3 regions of the Streptomyces sp. NPDC026672 genome follow, and region 2 is predicted to be linked to each of the others. Evidence: riboswitches for the same ligand, from Rfam matches in the RefSeq annotation. Region 2 holds a riboswitch; each other region holds the start of a gene.
The links. Region 2 has a riboswitch for cobalamin ahead of metE (5-methyltetrahydropteroyltriglutamate--homocysteine S-methyltransferase). Riboswitches for the same ligand answer to the same signal wherever they lie in the genome.
Positions count from the first base shown of each region.

Region 1: linked by a shared signal. The riboswitch ahead of AB0F77_RS16595 (prenyltransferase/squalene oxidase repeat-containing protein) and the one ahead of metE (5-methyltetrahydropteroyltriglutamate--homocysteine S-methyltransferase) in region 2 are both predicted to bind cobalamin.
Region 3: linked by a shared signal. The riboswitch ahead of AB0F77_RS32960 (HoxN/HupN/NixA family nickel/cobalt transporter) and the one ahead of metE (5-methyltetrahydropteroyltriglutamate--homocysteine S-methyltransferase) in region 2 are both predicted to bind cobalamin.

Region 1 covers NZ_JBEZXS010000012.1:114,562-119,450, forward strand. The annotation lists gene AB0F77_RS16585 (energy-coupling factor transporter transmembrane component T) at 1-138, opposite strand, end outside; gene AB0F77_RS16590 (SCO2322 family protein) at 131-766, opposite strand; gene AB0F77_RS16595 (prenyltransferase/squalene oxidase repeat-containing protein) at 865-2,322, opposite strand; cobalamin riboswitch at 2,451-2,582, opposite strand; gene AB0F77_RS16600 (hypothetical protein) at 2,851-3,378, opposite strand; gene AB0F77_RS16605 (hypothetical protein) at 3,545-4,153, opposite strand; gene AB0F77_RS16610 (hypothetical protein) at 4,233-4,889, opposite strand, start outside.
Region 2 covers NZ_JBEZXS010000007.1:303,613-308,501, forward strand. The annotation lists gene metE (5-methyltetrahydropteroyltriglutamate--homocysteine S-methyltransferase) at 1-2,046, opposite strand, end outside; cobalamin riboswitch at 2,214-2,437, opposite strand; gene AB0F77_RS11350 (TetR family transcriptional regulator) at 2,738-3,301, opposite strand; gene AB0F77_RS11355 (aldehyde dehydrogenase family protein) at 3,520-4,889, opposite strand, start outside.
Region 3 covers NZ_JBEZXS010000038.1:1,166-6,054, reverse strand. The annotation lists gene AB0F77_RS32970 (glycoside hydrolase family 13 protein) at 1-1,298, opposite strand, end outside; gene AB0F77_RS32965 (LAETG motif-containing sortase-dependent surface protein) at 1,593-2,579, shown strand; cobalamin riboswitch at 2,709-2,894, shown strand; gene AB0F77_RS32960 (HoxN/HupN/NixA family nickel/cobalt transporter) at 2,923-3,999, shown strand; gene AB0F77_RS32955 (nucleoside hydrolase) at 4,016-4,889, opposite strand, start outside.

The DNA.
Region 1 (4,889 bases), on a different contig from region 2:
CAGCAGGCCCAGCAGGAGGGGGTTGGTGGTCCGCATGGCGGCGGTACCCATGCCGAGTGCCCAGAGCCACCAGGCGCCGGGGTGGAGGTGGAGGGGGCGTAGGGGGAGGGGGCGTTGTGGTGCGGGGTGGTCAGGCATGTCGGCGGCGTCGGGTCTGCCAGAGGGCGGCTGCGGTCAGGAGGAGCACGGCGGCTGCGCCGGTGAGGAGGCCGACGGAGGGGCCGCCGGTGTTCTTGTGGGCGGCGGGGGCGGGGGTGTTGTCGCCGTTGCCCTGGCCCTGGTCCTTGTGGTCGGCGATCTGGTCGCCGCAGCCCTTGGCCGGATAACCGGTGATGGCGCAGAGGAGGGCGTTGGTGTCGTAGCGCAGGGGCGGGGCCACCGAGGCCAGCGCCTCCGCGGTCGTCGCGTCGGGCGCCACCCGCGCGCAGGCGGTACGGGGCGCGGGCGGCGTCTCCCCGGCCGGGGCGTCCGCCGCCGTACCGAAGTCGAGCACCAGCGCCACCCGCTTCGCCCCGCCCCGCGCCGGGGTCCCCGCGCAGATCGTCCCGAAGTCCGCGTCGCCGCGCGGGCGTTGGGCGTCGGCGGAGTCCGCGCTCACCGCGAACCTGAACCCCTGCACCTCGCCGTCGGCGGGCCGTGCGGTGGACGGACCCTCGGTGGCGTATGTCCAGCGTGCGCCGTCGCGCTGCCAGAAGGACCAGTAGCGGTAGCCGACGGCATGAGCCTGACCGACGGCGGCCACGAGGACGAACAGGGTGAGCAGCAGGAGGGTGGTGTGGTGGGCGGGGGTGTGGTGAGTGGGGCTGTGGCGGGCGGAGGTGTGATGAGTGGGGCTGTGGCGGGCGGGGCTGCGGCGCGTGGGGGTCACGGCTTGCGCCTCCCGCGGCCGCTGATCAGGAAGCCGATGCCGATGCCGGCGACGAGGAAGGTGCCGACGGTCCACCACACGTTGGTGCCCGAGCCGTCGGAGTCGTGGCCCGAGTCCTTGCCGGAGCTCTTGCCGGAGTCCTTGCTGGAGTCCTTGCCGGAGTTCGTGTCGGCGGCCTTGTTGTCGGCCTTCTCCCCGTCCTTCCCGGCCGTACCCTCCGCGGCGGCAGCGGCAGGCGCCGGTCCGGTCGCGTTCAGGGCGCGGACGAGGTCCGTACCGCCGAAGTCGCGCGGATCGCCCCCGGCGGCGTTGGCCGCGAAGATCAACTGGGCCCAGGCGGCGGGCCCGCTCTGCTCGGCCCAGGCCCCGGCGTTCTTCTCCAACCAGGCCAGCGGCTTCCCGGCCCGCCCGGCACCGCCCTGCGCGGCGAGCGCGACGACCGCGTCGGCGGTGTTGCCGTAGTCGGGCTGGGCGGGGGCGCCGGCGAGGGCGGAGGTGAGGTGGCCGTTGTCGGCCAGGGCCCGGGTGAGGTAGGCGGCACCGTTGGCGGCGGCGCGGTCGGGGGTGGGGGCGCCGGAGTCGGAGCACTGGGTGCTGGATCTGGTGCCGGACCCGGTGCTGGCCCCGGTGGTGGCGCCGGTGGTGGCGCCCCCCTTGCCCGCGTGGTTGATCGCGACCTTGCCTGTGATGTCCATGCCCTTGCCGAGGGCGGCCACGACGGCGGCGGCGGTCGCGTCCGCGTTGGCCGTGAGGGCGCCCTTCTTGTCGGGCTGGTAGGCGAACGCGCCCTGCTTCGCACAGGGCAGGGCGAGCTTGAGCAGGGCGTCGTAGGGGGACTTGCCGTTCTTGACGACGTCCTCCGGTTCGTCCCCGGAGGAGGCGAGCGCGCCGACGACGACGGACGTCGAGTTGGCGTCGCTGGGTCCGCCGGGCGCGTAGCCCCAGCCGCCGTCGGCGTTCTGCACGGACTTGAGCCAGGCCACGGCCCGGCCCGAGACGGCGTCCCGCCCGCCGACGGCCGTGAGCGCCTGGACGGCGGCGGCCGTGCTGTTGCTGTCGACCATGGTCCTGGCGTCGCAGGGCTTGGCGGCCGGGTCGGGCCGGAAGGCGGGGAAGGCGCCGTTCGCACACTGCTGTCCGGCCAGCCAGTCCACGGCCGCGGCGGCGGGCCGCTCACCGACGGAACGCTGCGCGAGCAGGGCGAGGGACTGCCGCCAGACACCGTCGTACTGCGGGTCGGCGCGACCGAAGAGCCCGGAGGGGAGGGCGGGGGTGGGGGACGGAGAAGGGGAGGCCGGGGCGGTGGCCGGGCCGGCGGCGAGGGCCGGGGCGGCGGCGAGGGCGGGGGCGGCCGAAGCGAGGACCCCGACGGTGGCCCCGACCGCGGTTGCGACCGAGATTGCGGCCGTGACGCCGACCGCGGTCAGGGCCGCTGAGCTGCGGTGGACGTTCATGGGTGGGCTGCCTCTCCCTGCGGGTGCGGGTGCGGGAGGCGGGCAGCACGGGACGACGGGACATCCCGGCGGCTCGGCTCCGTAGACCTCGACGGTGCGGCGCGCGGCGGGTGCCGGGCGCGTGGTGAGCCGGTCAACGTTCCGGTCGGGGCGATCCGGCTCACCGCCTCTCGGCGGCTCACGGCTGCGGGTCAGCGCCGGAATTGCACCGGCTTCCCCCCGTACGGGTGTGATGACGACCGACTCACTCTACAAGCCGAAAAAAGATCATGAATTTGGGGGGTTCTTTATCGCTATGTGCGTTTTATCCTGGAAGTGGCCTACGGGACGAGTGAGGGAGTTCGACCGGAGTAGCCGACTCGGGCGCGACGCCGTGGTTAGCTCGCGGCATCCGCTGGGGCCGACGTCGACGGTCGGGCTGAGAGGCCGAACGGCAGTGGTCGGGCCGAACGGCGACCCCTACCACCTGATCCGGACAATACCGGCGAAGGGAACCCGCCTCGTAGGTCCTTCGTGTGCCGGGCCCGGTCACGGAACAAGATTCAGTTCACCGTCGCCGACGAGCCCCTGGTGACCGAACCGTTCACCGACCGCCAGGAGCACTTGGTGATCACGCGACCCGATGCGCAGGCAGGACGCTTTCAGCACCCGCAGGAAGAGCCGGAAGCCGAGGTCGGCGTCGGCCTCCTCGACCACGCCGACCAGGGCGGGCACCAGCCCTGGGAGAGGGACGGTGTCCCAGGCGCCTTTGTCCGCCGCGGCGGTCAGCCGGGGTGCGAAGCGGTCGATGGCCTCCAGCACCGCCTCACGCAGAGCGGAGTCGGCAGGCGGCACGGGCGGGGGCGGACCGAACCCGAAATCCAGCAGACACCGCACGTCCCGGCCGAGCAGGGTGTGCCCCGGCGCGGGAATGTCGGCCACCGAGCGCTCGGCAACGAGGAAGAGGGCTTCCTTGCGACCGACGTCCACAAGACAGTCGAGTTCCGGCACCGTCAGGGTCAGATCCAAGTCATGGCACTGACTGGACATCCAGGAAAGCCCGAATTCAGCGGTCACGATTGTTCTCCAGTTCTTCGGTCGGACGGTGTACTTCATCGGACACACTTGACGTGCCCCGAGGATGCGCGCCTTCAAGGCATTCGTCTCCGATGACAAATGATCCGGCCGGTGTGGAGGAGACCGTGGCCACCTCCACACCGGCCGTAACTTGTTTCGGGCTGCGCTAGCCGTCGAAGACGGCGTCCAGGTCGCTGAGGGCGTACTCGCCATAGTCGAAGGCTGCTGCCAGCTCTACGAACGAGGTGTACTGCTCAGCTGTGATCGCGGCGCGGTGCGATACCTGACGGGCGTTCGGCAGGGCATGCACCAGGAGTCGGAAAGCGAGGTCGGGCGTGCAGGAGCCGACCGTCTTTTCCAGGGTGTCCGCCATTTTCGGGGCCAGGTGGTGACGTACTTCCCGTAGGAGTGCCGTGACTTGGCCGGCGAGTTCGGGTCCGTCGTACTGGTCCGCCGGCGGTAAGTGGCGCGGTGGAGTCCGGCGTGACAGCCAGGCGTCGCAGAGGTCGACCACCTGCCGCATCCAGGCCGAGGCGTCCTCGGCCCCGGCGACCTGGTAGAAGGTCGGACCGCTGTCCGCGCACGATTTCCAGACGGCCGCGTTCTCGTCGGCATCGAGCCCGTCCGCGAGTTGCTGTGCGTCACGGCGTACGAGGAGCACCTCCTCGGGGTCGAGTTCTTCTACGAAGTGGTACGTCACGATGGCGGCAGGCGTCGACCCTGTGTGGTGCGCGTCCTGGTGGAAGAAGCTCATCAGCCACGGGAGGCCAAACATGAACTCACTGAATCGTGCCGTCATCTCTGGCTTTTCCTCCCTTGAAGAAGAAGGGATTTTCGGCTTCGCGGTGACGTGTCTATGACGAGGATGGGGCGAGACTCAGTTCGCCCTCGTCGACGAGGTCCCGGTAGCCGAAGCGTTCGCCGAGTGCCAGGAGTGCATGGTGATCAGGCGGGCTGATGGGCAGGAAGGATGCCTTCAGCACCCGCAGGAAGAGCCGGAAGCCGAGGTCGGCGTCGGCCTTCTCGACGACACCTGTCAGGGCAGGCACCATGCCGGGCAGGGGGAAGATGTCATTCTCCGTTGTGGCTGTCAGTTGGGGTGCCACGCGATTGATCGCCTCTACGACCGCCTCGCTTAGACCGGGGTCGGTGGTCGGTGCGGGTGGGGGTGGAGTGAACCCGGGGTCCGCCCGCTGTTCGGCGTTGAGCCACGCTGTTTCGACCCCGGCCAGCCAGTCCCTCATGCTCTCTTTTTCCCACTTGGGATCGAAGTGCGTTCTGGCCCCGCCGACCCAAACGGTGCGCAGCACGGAGTCATTGAGAGGGGAGTCCAGCAGACGTCGTACGTCCTGGCCAAGCAGGGTGTGGCCCGGGGCGGGTATGTCCGTCACCGAACGCTCGGCGACGAGGAAGAGGGCCTCCTTGCGACCGACATCCACGAGGCAGTCCAACTCCGGCACGGTCAGGGTCTGTTCCATCCAGTCGCACTGCCTGGACATCCAGGAGAGCCC
Region 2 (4,889 bases):
GGCGGCTTCCAGGCTGATGACGTCGGCGTCGAGGTCGTCGATGGCCTGGACGATGTCACCGAACTCGGCGTAGCACATGTGGGTGTGGATCTGGGTGTCCGGCCGGACCCCGCCGGTGGTGAGCCGGAACGCCTCCGTCGCCCAGGCGAGATACGCGGCGCGGTCGGCCGCACGCAGCGGCAGGGTCTCGCGCAGGGCGGGCTCGTCGACCTGGATGACCGAAGTCCCGGCCGCTTCCAGGTCGTTCACCTCGTCGCGCAGGGCGAGGGCGACTTGGCGGGCGGTGTCGCCGAGGGGCTGGTCGTCGCGGACGAAGGACCAGGCGAGCATGGTGACCGGTCCGGTGAGCATGCCCTTGACCGGCTTCTCGGTGAGTGACTGGGCGTACGTCGTCCAGCGCACCGTCATCGGCTGGGGGCGGGAGATGTCGCCGGCCAGGATCGGCGGGCGGACGTGGCGGGTGCCGTAGGACTGCACCCAGCCGTGCTGGGTGGCGAGGTAGCCGGTGAGCTGCTCGGCGAAGTACTGGACCATGTCATTGCGTTCGGCCTCGCCGTGCACGAGGACGTCCAGACCGGCCTTCTCCTGGAAGGAGATCACCTCCCTGATCTCGGCCCTGACGCGCTCCTCGTAGCCGTCCGTGTCGATCCGGCCCGCTCGCAGATCGGCGCGGGCGGTGCGCAGCGCGCCGATCTGGGGGAAGGAGCCGATGGTGGTGGTCGGCAGCACGGGCAGGCCGAGGTGGGCCCGCTGGGCCGCCGTGCGTTCGGAGTAGGGCTGGGAGCGGCGGGTGTCGGTCTCGGTGACGGCGGAGGCGCGGGCCCGGACGGCCGGGTCTCGTGTGATCGGCGAGGTCGTGCGGGAGGCCAGGTCGGCGCGGTTGGCGGCGAGTTCGCCGATGATCGCGTCGGTGCCCTGGGCGAGGCCCTTGGTGAGCGTGACGATCTCGGCGGTCTTCTGCTTCGCGAAGGCGAGCCACCGCAGGATCTGCGGCTCGATGTCCCGCTCCCGGGCGGAGTCCAGCGGCACGTGGAGCAGGGAGCAGGAGGCGGCGACGTCGACCCGGTCGGCCAGTCCGAGCAGAGTGCCGAGGGTGGCCAGGGACTTGGTCAGGTCGTTGGCCCAGATGTTGCGGCCGTTGACGACGCCGGCGACGAGCCGCTTGCCGGGCAGACCGCCGACGGCCGCGAGCGCGTCGAGGTTGGCGGCGGCGGACTCGGTGAAGTCCAGCGCGAGCCCGTCGACGGGAGCCTTGGCCAGCAGCGGCAGCGCGTCGCCGAGCCGGCCGAAGTACGAGGCGACCAGGAGCTTGGGCCGGTCCGTGAGAGCGCCGAGGTCATGGTAGGCGTGCGCGGCGGCGTTCAGTTCGGCCGGGGAGCGGTCCTGGACGAGGGAGGGTTCGTCGAGTTGCACCCACTCGGCGCCGGCCGCGCGTAGATCGGCGAGGACTTCGGCGTACACCGGCAGTAGCCGGTCGAGGAGGGTGAGCGGGTCGAAGTCCGCCGGTGAGCCCGGGGCGGGCTTGGCGAGCAGGAGGTAGGTGACCGGCCCGACAAGCACCGGACGGGCGCTGAGCCCGAGGGCGAGGGCTTCCTTCAGTTCCGCGACCTGCTTGGTGGGGTCGGCCGTGAACACGGTGTCAGGGCCCAACTCGGGTACGAGATAGTGGTAGTTCGTGTCGAACCACTTCGTCATCTCCAGCGGGGCCACGTCCCGGGTGCCGCGGGCCATGGCGAAGTAGCCGTCCAGGGCGTTCGCTGCGACGGCGGGACGGTGGCGTGCGGGGATCGCGCCGACCATGACGGTGGTGTCCAGGACGTGGTCGTAGTACGAGAAGTCACCGGTGGGCACTTCGTGGATGCCGGCCGCGGCCAGCTCCTGCCAGTTGGTCCTGCGCAGTTCGGCGGCCACGGTCTTGAGGGCTTCGGCGGTGACGAGGCCCTTCCAGTAGCCCTCGACGGCCTTCTTCAGTTCCCTGTCCGGGCCCTGCCGGGGGTAGCCGTACACGGTGGCCCGTGCTGCCGCGGGTGCGGTCCTCGTGGTCACGGAGATCTCCTTCGCGAGATGAATCCCTGAGATCCCGGGTGACGGGACGCGAGCGCGAAGGGGTGACGGACCGGGCGGAAACCGACCTCGCGCGTCACAGCGCGGTCGTCCGCCGGGTATGTACGCCGACCCGCCCACGAAGTCACCGGGATGTCCGCGCACGAGTCGGTCGTACGCGGGCAACGGGCAGGTCTTCGGACTTGCGGGCGCGTCCTCCTGACGGAGGACTCCTACTGGCCGTCGCTTCCCGGACCCGGTACGTCGGGCCCAGTGCGTATGACGGCGGTCGTTCCCGCTCACCGCTGCGGGGCAGTCCCGGATTTCCACCGGGTTCCCTCTTACGACGCATCCCGCCTGGCGGACGGGGCGAACCAGCTGCACCAGTCACCCTACGGGCCCGTTCACGGACGCGGTGTGTCACGTCCAGCATCCGGATGGTGAGGTGGGCAACAAGGGGTGGACGACGCGGAATGTACGGGGGCGACAGGGCACCGACATCGTGAGCGTCCAGGACACGGACAGCGCTCGGACGCCGCAGGCCCCGGTCTCGACAGCGGCGGGCGAGGAGGTCCCCGACCGTCGCCTCGCCTCCGGGGGGATCGATACCGACACCTGCACTCCGGCACACGAAGGAACGGTGGTGCACCGCAGGGGTCCACGGTGACGTGCCCGCGAGGTCGGCGGGCCGGAGTCACTGGTCCTGCGCGCCCACAAGGGTGTTGAGCAGGGGCAGGAGTTCGTGCAGGGGCGCCGCCTTCAGCGCGGGCAGGGTGTCGGTGCCGCGGGCGAGGAACACCCCGATCAGCGCGGCCGTCAGTAGCTCCGCACGCAGTTGGGCGTGCTGTACGCCCTGGGCGTCGAGCCGTCGGCGCACCGGATCGACGATCCGGTGGTGCAGTTCCTCGCGGGCCGCGCGATCGGCGGCCGCGTCGCCGAAGGGGCCCACGGCGACCTGATAGATGGGCCCGGGTCCTTGGTGTGTCGCCTTCTCCGCGAGATAGGTGAGGTGCGCGGGGTCGAGGAAGTCGGACGCCGGATCGACACCGCGCTCGGCGTGGAGGACGGCGATGTACAACTGCGCCTTGCCGCCGAAGTAGCGCGCGATCATCGTGGGGTCGACCTCGGCGCGCTCACCGATCTCCCGGGCGGTCGTCTGGTCGTATCCCCGGTCCGCGAAGAGTTCGGCCGCGGCCTTCAGGAGCCGCTCCCGGCTTCCCTCGGCGTCACGGCGGCGCTTTGTCTGGTTGGCGGTCACCGGTGCATTCTCGCAATTCCCGGCTCCGGTGTCAGCCTGCGCCGGCGGGCATGACCTGCGCGATCGGGCGCGGCGGAGGTGCGCGGTTCCCCGGGCGATTCGTTTCGTGACGTTTCGCCACTGCTCTGCGAGGCCGAGGGCCTGCTTCACCACCACAAGCACCCCTGTCCGGGGTGGGCAGCCGGTCCAGACGAAACCGTCCAGGCCGTTCGGCGCCGCTACGGTAGCCGTGGAGCTGGGGTGTGCTGAATGCTGATCCAGTGCGGGGTGGTGTACTCGTCCACGATCCACTCGCCACCGGACCGGCCGACACCGGAGTTCTTCTCCCCGCCGAAGGGCATGTGCGGCTCGTCGTACGCGGAGGCGTCGTTGACGTGCGACATACCGGCTTCGACGCGCTGGGCGAAGCGGACGCCGCGGTCGAGGTCCCGGGTGAAGACGGCGCTGGACAAGCCGTATTCCGTGTCGTTGGCCAGGCGCAGCGCGTCGGACTCGTCCTCGGCCCGCAGGATGGTGATGACCGGACCGAAGACCTCCTCCCGGGCCGTGGGCGTGGCGGAGTCGCCGAGGACGACGGTCGGGGGCAGCACCAGGCCGGCCGGACCGACCGGGTCACCTCCGAGGAGGACCGTGGCCCCGCTCTCCCGGGCCCGCGAGATCTTGGCCCGGATGCCCTCCAGTTGACGGCGGTTGATCACCGGTCCGACGAATGTCTTCGGGTCCGAAGGGTCGCCGTAGGGCAGGTCCTTGACGCGCTCCACGAACCTCTCGATGAAGGCGTCGTAGATCGGCGCCTCGACGATGAGCCGGTTCCCGCTGGTGCAGATCTGTCCCTGGTTCGCGTAGGCGCTGTAGGCGGCGCCGTCGACGGCCTGCTCCAGGTCCGCGTCGCCGAGGACGACGACCGGGGCGTTCCCGCCGAGTTCCAGGGCGAGCCGCTTGATGCCCGCAGTCCGGGTGATGTGGCGGCCCACGGCCGTGGAGCCGGTGAACGAGATCACGCGGGGGACGTCGCTGGCCGTGAGCGTGTCGCCGAGGGCCGCGGCGTCCTCGCGCGCGTGGGTGATCACATGGAGGACGCCCTTCGGGAGCCCCGCCTCCTCGAGGATCTTTGCGTGCAGCAGACCGCCGGTGACGGGGGTGTCCTCCGAGGGCTTGACCACGACCGTGTTGCCGAGCGCGATCGCGGGTGCCATCGCGCGGCCCGTCAGGTAGAAGGGGAGGTTCCAGGGGCTGATCACACCGACGACGCCCACCGGTACGCGGTAGACGCGGTTCTCCTTGCCCGGACGGTTCGACGGGAGGATCTTCCCCTCGACATGGTGCGCGATGGATCCGGCCTCCTCGAAGGCCTGCCGGGTCTGGGTCCACTCGCGCTCGGCCTTGCCCCGGGTCGCTCCGGCCTCCCTGATCAGCCACTCGACGATCTCGGTCCTGCGGGCGTCCAGGACATGGGTGGCGTCGCGGAAGAGCTGTGTGCGCTGCGCCGGGCTGGTGTCCGCCCAATCCCGCTGCGACGCCTTCGCCGACGCCAGTGCCTCTTCGACGTCGGCCGCGTCGGCCCGTGCGACACGGCCGACCGATTCGC
Region 3 (4,889 bases), on a different contig from region 2:
GTCCACGGCAGCGGCACCCGGCAGCCGTCGCGCCCCTTGCGCCGGTGGTCGGTCTGCTCCCAGACCGGGTCCTGGAGCACGCTCACGGGCAGGTCCGCGACCTCGGGCAGCCCCAGTTCCTCGCCCTGGTAGACGTACGCCGCCCCCGGCAGCGCGAGCATCAGCAGCGTCGCCGCCCGAGCCCGCCGCAGCCCGGCCGCCGCGTCCACGGCCGGAGCCCCGCCCCCGGACAGCAGCCAGGCGTTCTCGTCGGTGCCGGGCGGCAGCGCGAGCCGCGACGCGTGCCGCACGACGTCGTGGTTGGACAGCACCCAGGTCGCCGAGGCGCCCGCCGCCCGCGCCGTCGCCAGCGACTCGGTGATCACGCCCCGCAGCTCGTCCGCGTCCCAACCCGACTGGAGGTACTCGAAGTTGAACGCCTGCCCCAGTTCGTCCGGGCGGGCGTACAGCGCGCGTCTCGCCGCCGGCACCCACGCCTCCGCGACCGCCGTGCGCGGCGGGGTGTACGCGTCGAGGATCTTCCGCCAGTCCCGGTAGATCTCGTGGACCTCGTCGCGGTCCCAGTACGGGTGGCTGCCGGGCGGCACCCGCAGCAGCGACTCCTCTCCCGTCGCCCCGATGTCCCCCACGTCCCGCAGCGGTTCGGTGAGGTCCTTGGCGAGGGCGTGGGCGACGTCGACGCGGAAGCCGTCCACGCCCCGGTCGCACCAGAAGCGCAGCGTGGTGCGGAAGTCGGCGCGGACCTCCTCGTCGTCCCAGTTGAGGTCGGGCTGTTCGGGCGCGAACAGGTGCAGGTACCAGTCGCCGTCGGGCAGCCGCTGCCAGGCGCTGCCGCCGAACACCGACTCCCAGTCGGTGGGCGGGAGTTCACCCCCGGGTCCGCGCCCGGACCGGAAGACGTAGCGGTCGCGGGCCGGGGAGCCGGGCGGCGCGCACAGCGCCTCCTCGAACCAGGGGTGCAGATGCGAGGTGTGGTTGGGGACGATGTCGACGACGACCTTCAGCCCGAGCCGGTGCGCCTCGGCGACCAGCGCGTCGAAGTCGTCCAGGGTGCCGAGCCGCGGGTCGACGCCGCGGTAGTCGGCCACGTCGTAGCCGCCGTCGGCCAGTTCCGACGGGTAGAACGGGCTCAGCCACAGCGCGTCGACGCCCAGCGCGGCGAGGTGCCCCAGCCGCTCGGTGACGCCCTTGAGGTCGCCGAGTCCGTCACCGTCGGCGTCGGCGAAACTGCGCGGATACACCTGGTAGATGACGGCCTGCCGCCACCAGTCGGGGTTCCTGGAGGAGAGGTCGGTCACGCGGGCTCCCTTCGGGGGTGGACAGGGTGAACTCTGTCCACATTGCCGGGATCACGAACCTTCCTCCCGACCGGAGCGGATCATTCCCTGTGTGATGAAGTTGTGACGAACCAGGAAGTGCCCTTGTGTCACGGCAGGTTGACAGCCTTCGCCGGAGCGAACCACCATGAGGGCACGCCGGGGCGCGTGTGACCAATGCGCCCGGTGTCTCTTCTGCTTCGTTACGCCTTCATGGCTTCCGGGACCACGGACCCTCGCGCGTCCGTCCTCCCGGGTTCTGAGATGGGGATTCAGATGTCCATAGCGAGACGTGCCTCCGCGAGCCGCCTGCTGGGGACGGGCGCCGCGACGCTCGCCCTGTGCGCCGCCACCGTCGCCGCCGCGTCCGGCGCCTGGGCCCACGGCGGGTCCCACGGGGGGTCCCACGGAGCGGCCGGCGGCCACGGCTGGAAGTCCGGCGGCTCCTACAAGCCCGGCACCGGCGCCGGGACCGAGACCGGGACCGACCGCTGCGAGTTCTCCCTCGACGGCACCCGCTTCTTCGATTCCGTCCGGGTCGACGACCAGGCCCTCAAGCCCACCGCGGACGGCAAGGTGCACGTCAGCGTGCGCGCCGCCGGTGACGCCGCCTCCTGCACCGCCTCCCTCGCCTCGTACCGCGCCCACGGCGCCACCTTCGCCACCTCCGGCGAGCAGGTCTTCGTCGACTTCGACACGGCGACCGTGAAGCCGGGCGCGACCGACACCCTCGACATCGCCGTGCCGGACGCGGGCTGCTTCGCGCAGATCGACCTGTACCGCGGTGCCGTGAAGTTCGACGGCCGACTGGACACCAAGGACGGCTTCGAGCACGGTCAGCTGCCCAAGGGCCCGGACCGCCCGGTCATCAAGGACAAGCTGATCGCGGCCTGGAACGGCGGCACGAAGGAGTGCACGAGCACCGAGTCGCAGCCGCCGGCCAGCCCGAGCACGCCCGCCACGCCGACCGAGTCCGCCCCGGAGTCCGGCACGCCGTCGACCCCGGCCGAGGAGACGACCCCGCCGGCCGGCGAGTCGACCCCGCCCGCCTCCGGCACGCCGACGGCCGACACCCCGGCGCCGAGCGCGTCCGGCTCGTCGACCGCCCCGGCGCCCGCGCCGAACGGCGGTGGCGGCGACCTGGCGGAGACCGGTGCCAACAGCAACACGGGCCTGATCGCCGGGGGCGCCGCGGTGCTCCTCGTCGGCGGCGGCGCCCTGGTGTTCCTCACCAAGCGCAAGCGCGCGTCCCAGCAGGGCTGATCCCGCGCGGGCGGGCGGCCGGACCCCACGAGGGGGCACCGGCCGCCCGCCCCGTTCGTTCCGCTCCGCACCCTCTGTGATCTTCCCTACCCGTCCCCCGTCGGGCTGGGCGGGAACGGCCCGTGCCGCCTACGGTGGACGGGCCGTGGTGCTCGGGAAGTCGATGGAAGGTCGACGCGGCCCTCGCCACTGTGATCGGGGAGTTCCCGTCCCGTCCGGCAGCAGCCGGGCCACTGGTCCAACGACCGGGAAGGCAGGGACGGCGAAGGCACCACCCCGTAAGCCAGGAGACCGGCCACGGCAGCTCACGAAGTGATCCACGAGGTGCTGGAGCGTGAACCCGATGACCGACGCTGCCGTTTTCCGCTGGCGACGCGAGGACACCGTGCGGGCCGCGGGGCTGCTGGCGGTGATAGCCGCCCTGCACGTCGCCGCCTTCGGGGTCCTCTTCCTCCTGGTCGCCCCCGGGCACTACGAGATCGGCTCCCGGGCGTTCGGGGTCGGCCTCGGCGTCACCGCCTACACGCTGGGCATGCGGCACGCGTTCGACGCCGACCACATCGCCGCGATCGACAACACCACCCGCAAGCTGATGGCCGACGGCAAGCGGCCGGTGTCGGTGGGGTTCTGGTTCGCGCTGGGGCACTCCAGCGTGGTGGTCGTGATGGCCGCGCTGGTGGCGGGCGGCGCGCGGCTCGCGGGCACGCTGATGAACGACGGCTCGCGCACCCACCGGACGCTGGGTCTGGTCGGCACGACCGTCTCCGGGTCGTTCCTCTATCTGATCGCCGCGCTCAACCTGGTGGCCCTGGCGGGCATCCTGCGGGTCTTCCGGGCGATGCGGGCCGGCACCTACGACGAGCGGGCCCTCGAACGGCACCTGGACTCGCGGGGGTTCATGAACCGGGTGCTCGGCCGGCTGACCCGGTCGATCAGCCGGCCCGGTCAGATGTACCCGCTGGGCTTCCTGTTCGGGCTCGGCTTCGACACGGCGACCGAGGTCACGCTGATGGTGATGGCCGGGTCGGGCGCGGCGGCCGGCCTGCCCTGGTACGCGGTGCTGTGCCTGCCGCTGCTGTTCGCCGCCGGGATGAGCCTGTTCGACACGCTGGACGGCACGTTCATGAACTTCGCCTACCAGTGGGCGTTCTCCCACCCGGTGCGCAAGGTGTTCTACAACCTCACGATCACCGGGCTGTCCATCGCGGTGGCGTTCTTCATCGGCACGATCGAGCTGGTCGGCGTGGTGCACGACAAGCTCGGTCTGCGCGACGGGATCACCGACCGGATCGCCGGCCTCGACCTCGACAACGTCGGGTACGTCGTCGTCGCCCTGTTCGTCCTCGTGTGGGCGGCGGCGCTGACGTACTGGAAGGTGGCGAAGGTGGAGCAGCGCTGGGCGGTACCGGCGGGGGAGTAGCGCCCGCCGCCGGTTTCTAGGGAGCCACCGTGTCCAGGTAGAGCCGGACGTAGCGGTCCACGTCGACGTCCAGGGCGACGTCCACGAGGGGCTGTGCGCGGACGCCGTCGTGGATCTCGGACTCGCCGGGGCGCGGGCGGCGGTCCACGACGGTCTGGCCGCGGGTCGGGCCGGGGGCCAGGGACACCTCGACGGGCAGCGGCAGGGTGGTGAGGCCCGCCGGGTCGGCGACCGCGCACACGGCGCCCGCGTCGCCGAGGCCGCCCGCCGGGTCGGCGCCGTCGTCGTAGGGGGAGGCGGGGCGGTGGGCCAGCAGGTCGCCGGCGAGGCGGGCGCCGGGCTCCTCGCTCGCCCGCAGCCGCCGCACCCGGGCGCCCGGCACGACGACCCGGGTGAACACGTCGAGGCCGTACATCGTGATCGGCACGCCCGCGGTGAGCAGGACCGCGGCGGCCTCGGGGTCGTGCCAGACGTTGAACTCGGCGACGGGGGTGGCGTTGCCGCCGGCCACCGCGCCGCCCATGAACACGATCCGCTCGATGTTGCGGGTGACCTCGGGGTGGGTGCGCAGCAGCAGGGCGATGTTGGTGAGCGGGGCGGTCGGGACGAGGGTGACCGGGCGCGGGGAGGCGAGGATCTCGCGGCGCAGCAGGCTCACCGCGTCCAGGTCGACCGGGGTGCGGGTGGGCGCGGGCAGGCCGAGGTCGCCCATGCCGTCCGCGCCGTGCACGTGCCGGGCCGACCGGACGGGCTCGATCAGCGGCCGTTCGGCGCCCCGGGCGACGGGCACGTCCCCGGCGCCGGCCGTCTCCAGCACGGTCAGGGTGTTGCGGACCACGCCGTCCACGTCGGTGTTCCCGGCGACACAGGTGACCGCGCGCAGGTCGATC